2 regions of the Paenibacillus sp. VTT E-133280 genome follow, and region 2 is predicted to be linked to the other one. Evidence: predicted binding sites of a transcription regulator. Region 2 holds the regulator's gene; the other holds the start of a gene.
What was found. Region 2 encodes LexA, which represses DNA repair genes until DNA is damaged. Its sites were predicted from a motif close to CGAACATATGTTCG; they were not measured.

Region 1 (8,012 bases), on a different contig from region 2:
CCCCACAGCTGACTATGTTCTCTAGCCTTCTCGGGTTGCCCCTTCTCCATAGAACCGACACTAAGTTTCTCCAGCTTTCGAGCAACATCCGTTTCATCCAGCAACTTGTACACTGCGGTACATAGTTCAAGACCGCTTTTACTCTTCTGTATCCGTTTCTCAAAAGCAAATAGAGGACCCGTTATACTAGCACGGCATCGCTCCATTGTAGCAAGCAGTTCTTCATCCATCTGTCTGCCGCCTTCCAGCGACAAGCTAGGAATCCCTTTCCATGAACGGCCATCCGTCCAGCGATACCCTTGAATCCCACAAGCCAGCACATAATTTTCTAAGGCATCCATATCCTCACGCGTAATACTACCGTCCAGCGGTAGCAAAAGCTCCGTCTTTACACAGCGGAATACATCCTCAAAGCGCCAGCGTCGACGCACCACATCCAATGCGGAACGTACAAACTCTACCAATGGATGGTGCAGCTCATTTACCTTCTGGTCCAGAAAAAAAGGGACTCCGTAATCCTGGAACAACGGTTTAATCAGCTGCTCGTAATCTCCAATATTACGCATCAATACGGCCATATCACCATATTTTGCACCTTCATCTCGCGCCAGTCTAATCATTTCACGCAGTGCTCCCTCAACCTCTGCTCTGTGTGAAACTGCTGCGCCTATAGATATCGCTTCATTTGCCAGTTCATCTGCACCCATCCAGACCTTTCGGCGGTCATATCCTCTTTCGAGATGAGCAAGAACAGGACTTTCTTCAAAACGCGGAAGAACCGCTGGCTCCAGCAGCTCGTCCCACACATCAATGCCCAGCTCTTCAGCTATTCCACGCAGTTTAATGTAAGTGACCGCAGTTGGGTGAAACAATTCAAGCTCATTTAATTGATCTCCATAGGGATACGAACGATCAAGAGTAAGGGACACGGTCAGCTTCGATGCTTGCTGCATTAATTCTCGAAGCACTACGAATTCCTGCGGGGTAAAGCCGTGGAACCCATCTACCCAAATCTGCGCCCCGCGAATGTAAGAGGAATCAGGAATATGCTCAGCTAGTTCCGCTAAACGATCCTCTTCATCGATATAGAGGCGTGACATCTCCTTCTCTAAATCACTGAATACCAGCTGTAAATCATCCAGCTTGCCTTCAAGAATTGGACTTCTTGCAATAGCGCCTCGCATTGCGGATAGCTGCTCCTCTAAATCAGAGGAAGCCAAACAGCAACGCTTCATCTCCGTATGCAGCTGATTGAGCCGTTCCACAAAACCCGGTCTGTCTGCAGAGGCACCGAACAACTTCAGTTCCTCTTTACGGCGACTGATGATTTTGTAAATCAACATCTTTTTACCTTCTTCACTGATCGGCAGACTAGCGCTACCTCCAGTTTCCTGTTTCACTCGATAGGCAAGCCGAGAAAAGCTCAGTGTCTGCGCCCGAATGCTTCCCTTCACATTCCCTACGGTCAGAAGCCCCCGTTCTGCTCCAAAGGAGCCTTGTTCCGGTACAAGAATAATGATTGGCGCACCAAGAGGCTCCTTCTCTAATGAAGTTGAGATAGACTCCCATATTTTCGTTGTCTTGCCACTGCCCGATCGGCCTAGTAAAAAGGTTACCGACATAAATGATAGACTCCTTCCGTAGCGGAGAAAATGTATAAGATACAAGGTGAAATACTCACCGTTTGATAATGTTCAAATGAAAAAGCTCAGTCGTTCCTCGTCCCCTCAGTATAGCATAACTGCACAAATCAGAACATGCGTTTGCTAGTATTTTCTAATGATTTACAATCATAATCTTGTAAATCCCGAATTCAGCTCTTTTGAGAACATAGCAAAAAACCCGTAAAAAGAGGCCTCGATCGAAGACTCCTTTTACGGATTAAAATCCATTACTTATATAAACAGCCAGCTTATTTCTTACTCCGCACTTCAAAAATCGCAAACTTCAGATAGTGTCCTTCGTTAACACCTAGAATCTGCGGATGGTCTTTGCCTGCGGCACGCCATTCCACAAGTCTCAGTACTTTACCAGCATCTTTAGCTGCGTCAGCAATCGTCTCAAGAAATAGATCCGGTTGCATATGGTATGAACAGCTTGCGGTAACCAAATATCCACCTTCGTTCACCAGCTTCATGCCATGCAGATTGATGTCCTTGTAACCACGGCAAGCGCCTGCTACTGCACTTTTAGTTTTCGCAAACGCTGGAGGGTCTAGGATAACTACATCCCAAGTTCTACCTCCACCTGCTGTCATAGGCTTGGAGGTGTCCGTTTTGGCGGCTTTGCCTCCGGATTTAGCATTTGTAGTCGTTACTGTTGATTCCGTTCCACTGGCAACCGTCGCCCGCTCCGAACGTTCCTCCAGCCCCTTGACCTGATTGCGAAGGTAGGCAAAAGCATCGTCCACTACAAATTCCACTCGATCAGTAAAGCCATTTAGCTCCACATTAACCTTAGCACTCTCTATAGCATGAGCGGAAACGTCAAGGCAGGTTACTTTTTTCGCGCCATACTTGCAAGCATGCAGAGTGAAGCTGCCTGTATGCGAAAAGCACTCCAGCACTGTAGCACCATCCCAATAAGGGAAGGTTACGTGTTTACCACTCTTATTTACCGGCAAAGTTTGTAACGAGCCATCTTCTGCTTCTATTTCTTGCAGTGTAATTCCGCTTCGTCCACCCCAGCCTTTCATGAGAGGCGCAATGGATGCTCTATTCTCACGCTGATCAAAGAAATAACCGGTCTTCTGGCCCTCTTCGATATCTACTACCAGCTTCAGATCATTTTCACTTACAGTAACATGTCTTGGGCATTCCCCGTACAGCACACCTGTAGTCTGCTCCAGCCCTTCCAGTTCACGTACACTAACATCACTGCGTTCATAAATACCACGCGGTGCCATAACCTGTACAAGTGCTTCAACAATCTCTGTACGACACTTGTCCATTCCGAGTGTAAGTAGCTGCACAACCAGAATATCGCCGAACCGATCCACAATCAGACCTGGCAAAAAGTCCGCTTCACCATAAACCAAACGATAAGCATCCGCCCCAGGCAGGAAACGTTCTCTATGTTGCAGACAATTCGTAAACCGTTCTGCGAAAAAGGCGGTGTCCATGATAGCCAAAGGTCCCTGCGATACAATTCTTACCCGAATCTGCGACGCTGGATTGTAATATCCTACCGCCAGAAAACGGCCTTGATGATTAAGAACATCAACTAATCCCCCTGCTTCCGGGTTTCCTTCTACTGATGCAACTTCACCTGCATAGACCCATGGATGGCCCTGTTCCAATCTTTTTTTGCGATTGCGTTCTAATCTAACCGATGCCAATGACTTCAACTCCCTGTTTTTCTAAAAATGATTTTATACATGTCCTACTCGTTACTTTCATATATTGGTGTACAACCCTCGTTCAAAGGAGTATGCCCTATGTTCCGTGATCTGCTTTTTCCTATTATATATGGTTTGGTTATCTTTCTGGCTGGCATGAAGCTAATGGAGACAGCATTGTCCAAGCTTGCAGGCCCTCTGTTAACAACAAGTCTGAATAAGGCAACCTCTACACCTATCAAAGGCTTGATCGCAAGCAGTGTACTGTCAGCCCTGCTTCAGAGCAGCACGGCTGTAACCGTACTAACGATCGGCATGGTAAATGCCGGTCTGCTCACCTATGCTCGTACGCTTGGCATTATCTTAGGTAGCAACATCGGCACCACTCTGACCACCGAACTCATCGGACTTCAGATCAATACTATGGCTACACCATTGCTGGCTGCCTCGCTGAGTTTGTGGGCAGCAGCTGTTATAGCAGGCGAGTTACCTCATACGTCACGGGCAGCAGCACTGTGCCGGAAAATATCAGAGCCGCTGCAATTCATCAGCCTGGCTATATCAGGATTCGCCTTAGTCTTATGGGGAATCGCAGTTATGCAGTCCATCGGCGGGACACTTCAGGAGAGCGGCCTATTCCTTTGGTTCTTGGATCATGCGGCCACAAGTGCCTTGTGGGGAATCGCCGCTGGCGCCTGCTTAACAGCCCTGCTACATAGCAGCGCTGCGGTCATTGCCATGGCTATGAGCATAGCTGCGTCGGGTGCCATGCCCACAGAGCTTGGCATAGCCATCGTGCTCGGCGCCAACGTCGGCACCTGCCTCACGGCAGTCATCGCTTCCATCGGCGGCTCGTCTTCTGGCGTCTTCGTCGCATGGTCGCATGTTGCACTCAATGTTGGCGGTGCACTACTGTTCCTGCCACTTATCGGACCCCTGCAAGCAACCGCTGCTTGGATCGGCGGAGGCCCCTCTTCACAGATCGCCCATGCCCAGACTATTTTTAATATAATCTGCTCGATAATCGCACTGCCATTATGTTACCTGCCTGTATGGTCAAGACTGGAGAAACGTCTTCTATCGTAACGAGTTACTGTAACGCCTGAACCCAAACTTTCCACAACTGTACTATTATACTTCAATCGAAAATATTATAAAACCGCGATCCATCATAAAAAGTGATTATCGTCGTAGTGATTGCAATCAGAGCGAATAAGATCAAAGCAATATAATCATTTCTTGAGAAAGGACGACTGCTGTACCAAGTCCGTTTATTCTGTGTTCCAAAGCCACGTAATTCCATAGCCGTACTAATATTCTCAATGCGTTCAATGCTGGTCAGAATCAAAGGCATAAGAATTGAAATAATATTTTTAAGCCGTTTAGGCAGCTTTTCTTTTCGAGAGATGTCTATTCCCCGTGCCTGAGCGGAGAACGAAATATTCTCATAATCTCTTTGGATATCCGGAATGTACCGCAGCGCAAGCGATACAGAATATGCAATTTTATAATTCACACCAATCCGGTTTAAAGACGCTGCGAATTCACTAGGATTTGTCGTTAGAAGGAACAACAGTGCCATGGGAATGACCACTGCATACTTAAGGGCAATATTTAATTGATAGAATAGCTGCTCATATGTTACGGTATACCGACCTACAAGATGAACAATATCATGCCGTGAACCGTATACCTTTACACCTTCCAATGGAGAAAAAATAAAGATAGCTATATGATTAAGCACAAAGAAGAGTAATATAAAATATAGGACGAAGGCATAATCCTGAAACTGAACTTTAGAGACTCTAAAGGCGATCAAACTAAAGAGCAGCATCACTATTAGACATCTTGTATCGTATGTAATCATGCCTGTCAACGACCACACTATAAATAAAATCAGCTTAGTGGCGCCTGTAAGACGGTGAACAGGTGAATCCTGCTTCGTAAAAGTTAACATTGTGGCCTTCATCCGCCCCGGCTCCTCCTGTCGTATGCAATAAATCTTCTTACAAACTCTTCTGGCTGATCCAATTGGACCTTCATAGCCAATGTAAATAGTGAGGTCTCTTTCAAATTAGCATTCCTCACTACTTCTAAATTGGTTAGCACTCGTTCAGGGCTATCATCAGCAAGCTTAACACCATCAGACAACACTACAGCTCTATCGGCATACTCCAGCATAAGATGCATATCATGCGTAATCATAATGACCGTCATTCCCTGTTCACGAAGCGTCAAAAGAAATTCCATCATTTCGTTATAGTGCCTATAATCCTGTGCTGCAGTCGGCTCATCTAATATGATCACTTCCGGCTCCAGGATCATAATAGAAGCAATAGTCACACGTTTCTTCTGACCGTAGCTGAGCGCAGAGATGGGCCAGCTACGAAAAGCGTATAGACCGCATATTTTTAAAACATGATGCACTCGCTCACGAATAAGCTCCTCAGACACCCCTCGTAATTTAAGGCCTAGCGCAACCTCATCATATAAAAGCGTCTTAGAAATCATATGATTAGGATTCTGCATCACGAAACCGATCCGCTCTGCCCGCTCCTTAATCGTATCCTTGGCAATATCCCTTCCGTTCATCAATATCGAACCGGAAGTGGGCTTATAAAAGCCACAGATAAGCTTAGATACCGTGGATTTCCCAGCCCCATTTCTCCCAGCTATACAGGCCATTTCTCCTTTATGAATAAGAAGGTTAAGTTTATGAAGTACTGGTCTGCTCTTCTCATAACCGAATGAAACATCACGTAGCTCAAGGATAGGTAGACTCTCACGTTTATCCTGCTGCGAATTATTGTTATCATACCAGTACTCAAGCTTGCTGGAGCAAGAGTCCAGCTGAATTTCATCTATATGCTGCGGATTCATATCTGATGCAATCGTACATCCTGCATACTTTAAAGCCGTTAAATAGAGAGGTTCCCGAATGCCTGCTTCTGAAAGTAAGCCCGTGCTTAATAGCTCAGCGGCTGGCATATCCGCCGCAAGGCGTCCGTCATGGATCACAATAATGCGGTCCACCGCACGGTGAAGTACTTCCTCGAGCCTGTGCTCGATAATAATAACCGTTTTACCGGTCTCTTTTTGCACTCGGTCAATAAGCTCAATTGCTTTTGTGCCGGTATATGGATCTAAGTTTGCCAAAGGCTCATCAAACAACAGGATGTCCACATCACCAACTAGAACGCCAGCTAAGGTCGTTTTTTGCTTCTGACCACCTGACAATTCCTGAGGTGACGCTCCTAAATATTCGTGGATATCCACGGCTGTTGCTGCAGCCACTACCTTTTCTATCATTTCGGCCTGTTGGACCGCGTGATTCTCCAGACTGAAGGCGATATCCTCTCCAACCGTTAATCCAACAAATTGTCCATCCGGGTCTTGCAGTACAGTCCCTACCTGATCCGACAATGCTGCAATACTAAGTTCTTTCTGCTCCAGACCCATAATTCGCAATGATCCAGACATTTCACCTTTATAAGCAAAAGGGATGAGTCCGTTTATACAATGAGCCAGTGTACTTTTCCCAGAACCAGAGGGTCCCACAATAAGTACCTTCTCCCCTTCGGCAATCGTTAAGTTAATATCTGTGAGTGTAGGCTCCTGCTGTGCTCGATATTGAAAACTAAAATCCTTAAATTCAATCACTGCTTTTTTCATCCTTGACCTTCCTCTTAGCTTCGTTTGAAGAATTTCACTTTCATTATATGTTTTACAGCCATAAAAAAGCCGGTGATCTCCACCGGCTTTTGGTTTGGATTATATGCTACTCAGGCTTCTCTGGTCAAGCTGCCTTGCTTCGTTCTTGTCTTTGCATATGCTATTGCCAGTAGAGAACCAATCACTGCCACAGTGACTATATTGGATGCTCCGGCGATAAGTCCTTGTGTGAATACTTTATTCGCCGGTTCCGCATAGATTAGAATATCCAGTACAGGTGCTACTAAGAACCAGGCGATTGCGTTAGCGACAATCTGGGCCAGATTAAAACGAATCAGTTCCTTTCGTCCGAACTCCCCATCATGAATCCCAATTCTAGCCACAAGCAGCCCAACAACGAGCCCAACAATTCCAGAAGCGATCACCCAACTGAACCAAGGGGAACCATAAAAAATCGCATCCTTCAGTGTATGTCCGATCAGGCCAATGAGTAATCCGGCAAACGGACCGTATAATAGTGCAAACAATGCCAGTAAAGCGTATGTAGTCTCAATGTTAGTGTTTGGAATTCCGGATGGAATCGAACCGAACCTGCCCAAAATAACGAATAAAGCAGAACCGATACCAATCGCAACAATCGTCTTAATCGATAACACCTTTTGTTTTGCCATATTTTCATCTCCCCCAACGCTTCTTTTTATTTTATTTAATTATACATCGGAATAGTCGGAATTAATATAGATTAAAATAAAAAAATCTGCAAAGCAACATTAATGTTGGCTTTGCAGACCCAGACCACTTATAGAGTTATTATATGATTTACTTCATCTATTTCACAGTAACGGTAACCGTCACTGTCTTGGTACCAATCTTTCCTTTAATGGATGCCGTTCCTTTGCTCACAGCTACAATCTGACCGCTAGCAGATACTCTAGCTACAGAAGGCTTAGAGCTAGTCCACGCCGCACTTCCAGTAACAATAGCGGTCTTCCCCGTATCATAC
Region 2 (8,012 bases):
GCCTCTTCGTCAGCGCTATTAAGCACATTAATATCCGCACTTGAAGCAGTTGTTTTACTGTTTTGTTGTCTTTTAGATACCTTTGAAAGGGTTAGTGCGTTAACGACAATCTCTGAACCCAATACATTTTCGAAGGAGTATAGCTTTGCTATAGCCTTTTTTCTTGTTTTCGGATCGCTGGTGCCTATAGCTATTTTTTTATAAGATTCGTTAAGCGCGATCAAGTGAGATTGATTGGGGGGAATGAATGTTTTGGTGAATATGATGTTAAAAGAGGAGATTGCGTTTAAGAGCTTAGACAGTTCAGAAGAAGTAGATAGTTTTTTCAATTCTAGAATACCGGCACTTAGCATTAAGACTACCCCTAAAATGCCAAACATGTACATCAAAAAAATCAGCATCTAACCACACCTCCAATGATCTCAGTAGAGCAAGGTTTATTGCTTATTGAAAGATATGCTTGAATCCTCTCTACTAGTATCTGTTATAATCGAAAATCGTGGGAATTTAGGAAACGACTACTGATTAGAAAAAGAGAAAGCACCCAGAGTTCTGCCGATTTTGCAAGCTAAATGCAAAATTGGGGCAACTGCTGAGTGCTTTGTTGAGAGCTTTTTAAAATAAATATGTCTAAATCATAAGAAATTGAAGGCTGTGATTTGATCGGTATAAACAATTAGCTGTTTGTATTCGATCGGAGATTCATAGCTAGCATAGGGTCTAACAGAAACATCATTAAGGACTACAAAGTTATAACTGAAATTTTTATCGGGATGTTCCGCACCTAAATAAGATATGTATTCATCTACAATGACATCATCCATTAGAGATTTTAAGTCAAAAACATCCTCTTTATTGGAGGTAGAAGGGGAGATGGTCCCTTGAATACTGCCAAATGAGGTGAGTAGATTTACTTTTTTTCCACTAGCTTGATCGTTATTTAACAATAAGCCAGAGAGTTTAACAAGTGCATCGACTTTAAAATCGACGAGGGTTCTAATTTTTGAGTTGTTCAAAACGAAACACTTCCTTTCAATTTGAAATCCTGTTAACATTATTCGACATATAACCACATAATTCCTATTAGGTCATCAAAAATACATAAATACAAACACGCCCCCTCCGTTAAGCAAAGAGTGAGGCGTGTTTATCTATGGATAGATTTAATTTCTGATCGTTACTAGTGTTCCAATTGGAACAATCGCAGCTAGTGCTAACACATCCTCATTGTACATACGAATACAACCATGGGATACTTCGTGCCCTATGGATGAGGGATCATTATTTCCATGTATCCCATAGTGAGGCTTAGATAGTCCCATCCAAAAGACCCCAAATGGACCGCCTGGATCGGGTTGTTTATTAATGATTGTGAATTCACCGAGTGGTGATTGAGTTAACATTTTACCGATTCCGACTGGGAAGCCCCTGATCACAATGTCGTTATCAAGAAGATAAAGCATACGCTGCGTCAGATCAACTATAATCCGGTAATTTGGCATTGTGCACACTCCTTTCTAATTAAGATATGAGCAGGATGCCTAAACGGTTATTCTTAAAAATGGTCATTTTAGCCTACGGGAACATATGTTCCGGATGGGAGTTAAGCTAAATGCATAGAAAAAAAGGCTGCTCCGCATTCGCGGAACAGCCTTTTTGGTAGGAGTGCATACTTAGTGGATATCTCGAAATAATCCGATAACTCTGCCGAGAATGGTCACGCGATTAAGGCGAAGAGGCTCGTACGCCGGATTCTCCGGCTGAAGACGTATATGATCACGTTCTTTATAAAAAGTCTTAACGGTTGCTTCATCTTCTTCGGTCATAGCTACAACGATATCTCCGTTATCAGCCGTTTGTTGTTGACGAACAATAACATAGTCGCCATTCATAATCCCAGCTTCGACCATACTGTCACCTTGAACCGATAACATAAATACTTTGTTATCTCCAACATAGTGTGTTGGAAGGGGAAAGTAGTCTTCAATATTCTCAGTAGCAGTGATAGGAACCCCGGCGGTAACCTTACCTACGACAGGAATTCGAGCGACGGTTTGTGCGAAATGGTGCACATTCTCAGAATCCTCTTGGCCAAGCAATTCTATCGCACGAGGCTTCGTTGGATCTCGACGGATAAGTCCCTTCTTCTCTAGCCGATCCAAATGACCGTGAACTGTGGAGCTGGAAGCAAGACCAACAGCTTCTCCAATCTCCCGGACGGAAGGAGGATAACCCTTGCTGCGGACTTCGCTACGTATAAATTCCAGGATCGCCAGCTGGCGACTTGAAATCTTTGACATTGGAATCAACCCCATATAGTAATGTTTGGGAAAATTATAACATAGAACTACCGTTCGCACAAACATAAGTTCTAACTATTATAAATATTAATTCGATAGAGTTAATAAATGGTAGTCTTGTATTGATTACATTTCCTTCATCTAAATGGTAAGAGCAGGTTCTTAGATGAATAATATGGTAAATATTGACCTCTGAAAAAAAGAGAACAATTGTTCTAAAATAGTATTGAACAAAACACATGTTCGTGTTATTATGATTTTGGAAGTGAGAACAAGTGTTTGGAGGATGATATTCATGTTAAAATACAGTACATACCGTAGCATCTACGATAAAGCCCCAGTGGTTGAATCTTTAGGACATAATCCTATTACCCGTTATTCAGCTCAGATTAAAGAAATCACAGAGTTTTTGCTTGAAGGCTTGATGCGTTTGTTCCGTAGAGATTTTGTTATTAAGCTGACATTGATCATTGTGCTCGTACTATCAGGACTTACAGTAGTGGGTAATGTATTTGCAGGATCTACTACTTTAATGAAGGATGAGAAGCGCGTAGTGGTTGAACGTGGAGATACACTTTGGAGTATTGCTCTTGAGAATAAACCTTCTGATATGAAGACGGCTGTATATATAGAAGGAATTAAAAAATCCAATGGCATAAAAGGTAGTCAGATTAATGCTGGAGATATTCTCTCTTTACCTATTTATTAATATTCTAAGAACATATTAAGAGGACATGAAGAGCTTGCAGGGAGTAAACCTTGACAAGCTCTTTTTCTCATGGCAGAGTTAGAATTAATTTATAAGGGGAGGGAAAGTTTTGAATATTGATGAGTTGGTCGCGCGTATTAACGAATTGGCACGCAAACAGAAGAGCGTAGGCCTTAATCAAGAGGAAACGGCGGAACGCGCCAAGCTTCGGGAAATTTATTTGGGGAATATCCGCAATAACTTTCGAGCACAATTGAATACGATTGAATTGGTTGATAATGATGAGCATGAACAAGGTAACAAGGGGCTTAAGCATTAACACCCTGTTCCTTTTCATAGATATTTCTGGATGACTAGGGGGAACGCATATGGCCCGTTCTTGGGAAAGAATGGTTCAACGCAACACGCAGCAAATCAACAAGCAAAGAAAGAAACAGGGGAAGGAAACGATTTACGCATCTAAATCTAAATCTCCTGGGAAGAACACCGAAACCTTTAAAGGCCGTAACATTGCATTTCCAGTAGTGTTATTAGTGCTAGGTACTATGTTTTGGATGATTGGTTCAGTGGACCAAGCCAAAGGTAATGGTATGCTTATGAACTGGTTAGGAGTCGTTTTGTACTACTTACTAGCAGCACTTCTGTTCTTCCGACGTCCGTACTTGAAGGTAGAGAATGCTAGACTATCTACTATAAAATTCAATCGCGAACGCTATCTGCCAGCTTCTGATATTGAGAAAATCATCCTCTCGCGTGGAGCAGTTGTCATTAAGCATAAAGGCAAACGCACGAAATGGATTTTTACCAGACTTATGAATCGTTATGATACAACTGCAATGGGGACTAGACTGGAAGCATTCGCAAAAGCTCACCAAATTGAAGTAATTCACGAATAGAAATTAACCAGCCATGGGAGAGGGAGACCTGTAATGCCAATTTCCGCCGTACTATTTGACCTTGATGATACACTGCTCTGGGATGATCGGAGCGTCAATGAAGCATTTCGTTCTGCATGTGAAGCCGCCGGGGATACGATTGATCCACAAGAGCTGGAAATTGCGGTGCGTAAAGAAGCCATAGGACTTTATGAATCCTACGAAACGAACCCGTTTACAAAAATGATTGGGATTAATCCGTTTGAAGCACTTTGGGGGAACTTTACTGCAGGTGAACAGCCGGAATTTCGTCAATTGGAGCAGCTTGCACCGGGATATCGTAAAGAGGCATGGCGTCGTGGTCTTGCAGCACTTGGTGTAGAGGACGAAGCTCTTGCTGGGACATTAGCAGCCAAATTCGCAGCAGAGCGTAGAAATCGGCCTTACATTTATGATGAAACGATTCAGGTGCTTGAAGAGCTGCAGGGTAAAGTGAAGCTATTGCTTCTGACCAATGGTTGCCCTGCATTGCAACAAGAAAAACTGGATGGTGTACCCGAAATCGTTCCTTTCTTTGATCACATCGTGATTTCTGGAAGCTTCGGCAAAGGAAAGCCGGATAAGGAAATTTTTCTGCATGCCCTAGAGCTTTTGGATATTTCACCTGAGCAAGGCGTTATGGTCGGAGATAAGCTTACAACGGATATTCGTGGTGGGTTGGCAACAGGTTTGACTACGGTTTGGATTAATAGAAAAGGCAAACAGCCAGATCCGGAAATTCAGCCGGATTATGAAATCAAACATCTTGGAGAGCTTCTATCATTAGTCCAATCTTTATAAATTTGAGCTGAGGCTTTCATTCATTTAAGCTTTAAGAAGGCAGTGAGTTCCTAGTTACTAGGAGACTTGCTGTCTTTTTTATATCTACATCATTTTTAGTACGATAGATGAGATTTACTAGTATATGATCTAAGTCACAAGAGTTTAGCTGAATTGCTGCGAAATACTGAAAAACCAATAATAATGTGTATAATAGATGGAGAATGTATAACATGAATTGGTAGATTCTTAGTATTCAAATCGACTGGGAGGAATCTAAATGAAGATTTCAAGAACAATAGTTCCTTTATTATTAGGCGCAACACTTTTAGTATTGGGAGGATGTTCATCAGACCAATCTAAACATTCTGGCGTACATAATATGAATATGAACATGGACATGTCTATGGAGCCTATTAAGGTTGAGTTACATTGGAGTCCTGAAGAGGTTGTTGTAAATCAGAAGGTGACCTTTGAGGCGGTGGTGACGCAAGACAACAAGGCAGTGGATGATGCGAAAGAGGTTCTGTTCGAAATTGTGAGCAAAGATGATAGTGAACAGAAAATTGAATTTAAAGGGAAGCTAGTCGGTGATGGAATCTATCAAGCAGAAGGAACACTTGCGAAAGAAGGACAATATATTGTTACATCACACGTAACTGCAAGAACTCAGCATTCTATGCCTAATAAAGAACTCTCTGTGAAACCATAATTAAAAGAATAGCATTTCCTGTGATTACAGATAATGCAGAGTGGAAAGGAAGGCTTTTCGAAATTCCTTTATTCTGCTAAACTTACTCTAATGTTTTACTGGGGGGACTATACGTTGGCTAAATATACACTTGAGGAAAGCTTACAACAAAGAATATTAATTCTAGATGGTGCCATGGGCACAATGATCCAACAGGTGCCTTTGACAGGTGAGGATTTTGGTGGGGAAGAATTGGACGGCTGTAATGAAATGCTAGTATTAACCCGTCCAGAAGTCATTCAGACGATTCATGAGCAGTATCTTGAAGCAGGTGCTGATCTCATTGAAACGAACACATTTGGTGCAACGTCTGTTGTACTTGCTGAATATGATATTCCGCAGCGGGCTCGTGAAATTAATCTGGTTGCAGCAAAGCTAGCCCGCAATGCCGTTGATAAATATGATTCACCAGATCGTCCCCGCTATGTCGTAGGTGCGATGGGTCCTACAACAAAGACACTCTCTGTTACAGGGGGTGTCACTTTCCAAGAGCTCGTTGATAGCTACGAGGAACAGGCAGTGGCATTGATTGATGGTCTTGTAGATGCATTATTGCTTGAGACCTCTCAGGATACGCTGAACGTGAAAGCTGGAAGTATAGGTATTCGAAATGCATTTGAGAAGACGGGTATCAAATTGCCAGTGATGATCTCGGGAACAATAGAGCCGATGGGCACCACACTTGCCGGTCAGAACATTGAAGCATTCTATATTTCTTTAGAACATCTGAAGCCTATCTCTATAGGTCTGAACTGTGCGACGGGTCCAGAGTTTATGCGTGATCATATTCGTTCACTTTCTGCAATCTCTTCTGCTGCTGTGAGTTGTTATCCGAACGCTGGACTGCCAGACGAGAATGGGCATTATCATGAATCTCCTGATTCGCTTGCGCGTAAAATTGCTGCGTTTGCAGAAAAGGGATGGCTTAACATTGCTGGGGGTTGCTGCGGAACGACCCCGGAACATATCCGTGCTATGTCTGAGGCGCTTTCACAATTCCCTCCACGTCCGCTTGCAGGAAATCATCCACCGGCACTTTCAGGGATTGAACCTATTTATATTGAGAACGACAACCGTCCATACATGGTAGGCGAACGTACGAATGTATTAGGATCACGCAAGTTTAAACGTCTTATCGTCGAAGGTAAGTATGAGGAAGCCTCAGAAATTGCCCGAGCACAGGTGAAGAGCGGTGCGCAAGTGATCGACGTCTGCGTGCAAGATCCGGACCGTGATGAGACTGAAGATATTAAGCTGTTTCTAGAATTGGTTGTAAAAAAGGTTAAAGTTCCTTTGATGATCGATACTACCGACCCTAATGTTATTGATCTGGCATTACAGTACTGTCAAGGTAAGGCGATAATTAACTCTATTAACCTTGAAGATGGTGAAGAAAAATTCGAGCTGGTCACTCCTTTGATTCACAAGTATGGCGCAGCTATTGTTGTGGGTACGATTGATGAGACTGGACAAGCGATCAAGGCTACGGATAAATTGGAAGTTGCTAGACGTTCTTATGACTTACTGGTGAATAAGTACGGTTTAGCGGCAGAAGATATTATATTTGATACGCTTGTGTTCCCTGTAGGCACCGGGGATGAACAATATATCGGCTCGGCCAAAGAAACAATAGATGGCATTCGTTTGATCAAAGAAGCTCTTCCAGGTGTTCATACGATCTTGGGGATCAGTAACGTTTCCTTTGGGTTACCGGAAGCTGGACGTGAAGTGCTGAACTCAGTATTCCTCTATGAGTGTACTAAGGCTGGCTTAGACTATGCGATCGTAAATACCGAGAAGGTAGAACGTTATGCTTCTATTCCTGCTGAAGACCGTCGTCTTGCTGAGGAGTTAATTTATAATACGAATGACGACACGCTTGCTGCTTTTGTTGCCGCCTTCCGTGGGAAGAAGATTGAGAAAAAAGAAAAAATTTCTAACCTGTCCCTAGAAGAGCGCCTGGCTTCTTACGTGGTTGAAGGCACGAAAGAAGGGCTCATTCCGGATCTGAATGAGGCGCTTACCAAATCAGGACCTTTGGAGATTATCAATGGTCCGTTAATGGCAGGGATGTCAGAGGTTGGACGATTGTTTAATAACAATGAATTGATCGTTGCCGAAGTGCTGCAAAGCGCTGAAGTAATGAAGGCTTCTGTTGGTCATTTGGAGCAGTTTATGAAGAAGGATGAGACATCGGTAAAAGGTAAAATCATGCTAGCAACCGTAAAAGGTGACGTACATGATATTGGTAAGAATTTGGTGGAGATCATCTTATCGAATAATGGTTATCAGATCATTAATTTGGGTATAAAAGTACCACCTGAGACCATTATCGAAGCGTTTCGTCGAGAAAAAGCTGATGCGATCGGATTGTCTGGACTGCTCGTAAAATCGGCACAGCAAATGGTGCTGACTGCACAAGACTTACGGACGGCAGGGATTGATGTGCCGATTATGGTGGGCGGTGCTGCTCTGACTCGTAAGTTCACCAAAACACGGATACGCCCTGAGTATGATGGTTTAGTACTGTATGCTAAGGATGCTATGGATGGACTTGA

Region 1: addB (helicase-exonuclease AddAB subunit AddB) is a predicted target of LexA. The motif match lies at 1,753-1,766, and genes of this name have one in related genera.

What each region holds. Positions count from the first base shown of each region.
Region 1 covers NZ_NFUX01000021.1:5,652-13,663, reverse strand. The annotation lists gene addB (helicase-exonuclease AddAB subunit AddB) at 1-1,622, opposite strand, end outside; gene CA600_RS11530 (class I SAM-dependent rRNA methyltransferase) at 1,913-3,337, opposite strand; gene CA600_RS11525 (Na/Pi cotransporter family protein) at 3,437-4,423, shown strand; gene CA600_RS11520 (energy-coupling factor transporter transmembrane component T family protein) at 4,476-5,306, opposite strand; gene CA600_RS11515 (ABC transporter ATP-binding protein) at 5,303-7,009, opposite strand; gene CA600_RS11510 (ECF-type riboflavin transporter substrate-binding protein) at 7,120-7,680, opposite strand; gene CA600_RS11505 (hypothetical protein) at 7,838-8,012, opposite strand, start outside.
Region 2 covers NZ_NFUX01000057.1:40,377-48,388, reverse strand. The annotation lists gene CA600_RS22145 (hypothetical protein) at 1-401, opposite strand, end outside; gene CA600_RS22140 (hypothetical protein) at 636-1,016, opposite strand; gene CA600_RS22135 (L,D-transpeptidase) at 1,164-1,502, opposite strand; gene lexA (transcriptional repressor LexA) at 1,674-2,300, opposite strand; gene CA600_RS22125 (LysM peptidoglycan-binding domain-containing protein) at 2,596-3,009, shown strand; gene CA600_RS22120 (DUF896 domain-containing protein) at 3,119-3,328, shown strand; gene CA600_RS22115 (hypothetical protein) at 3,378-3,905, shown strand; gene CA600_RS22110 (HAD family hydrolase) at 3,939-4,724, shown strand; gene CA600_RS22105 (FixH family protein) at 4,984-5,415, shown strand; gene metH (methionine synthase) at 5,590-8,012, shown strand, end outside.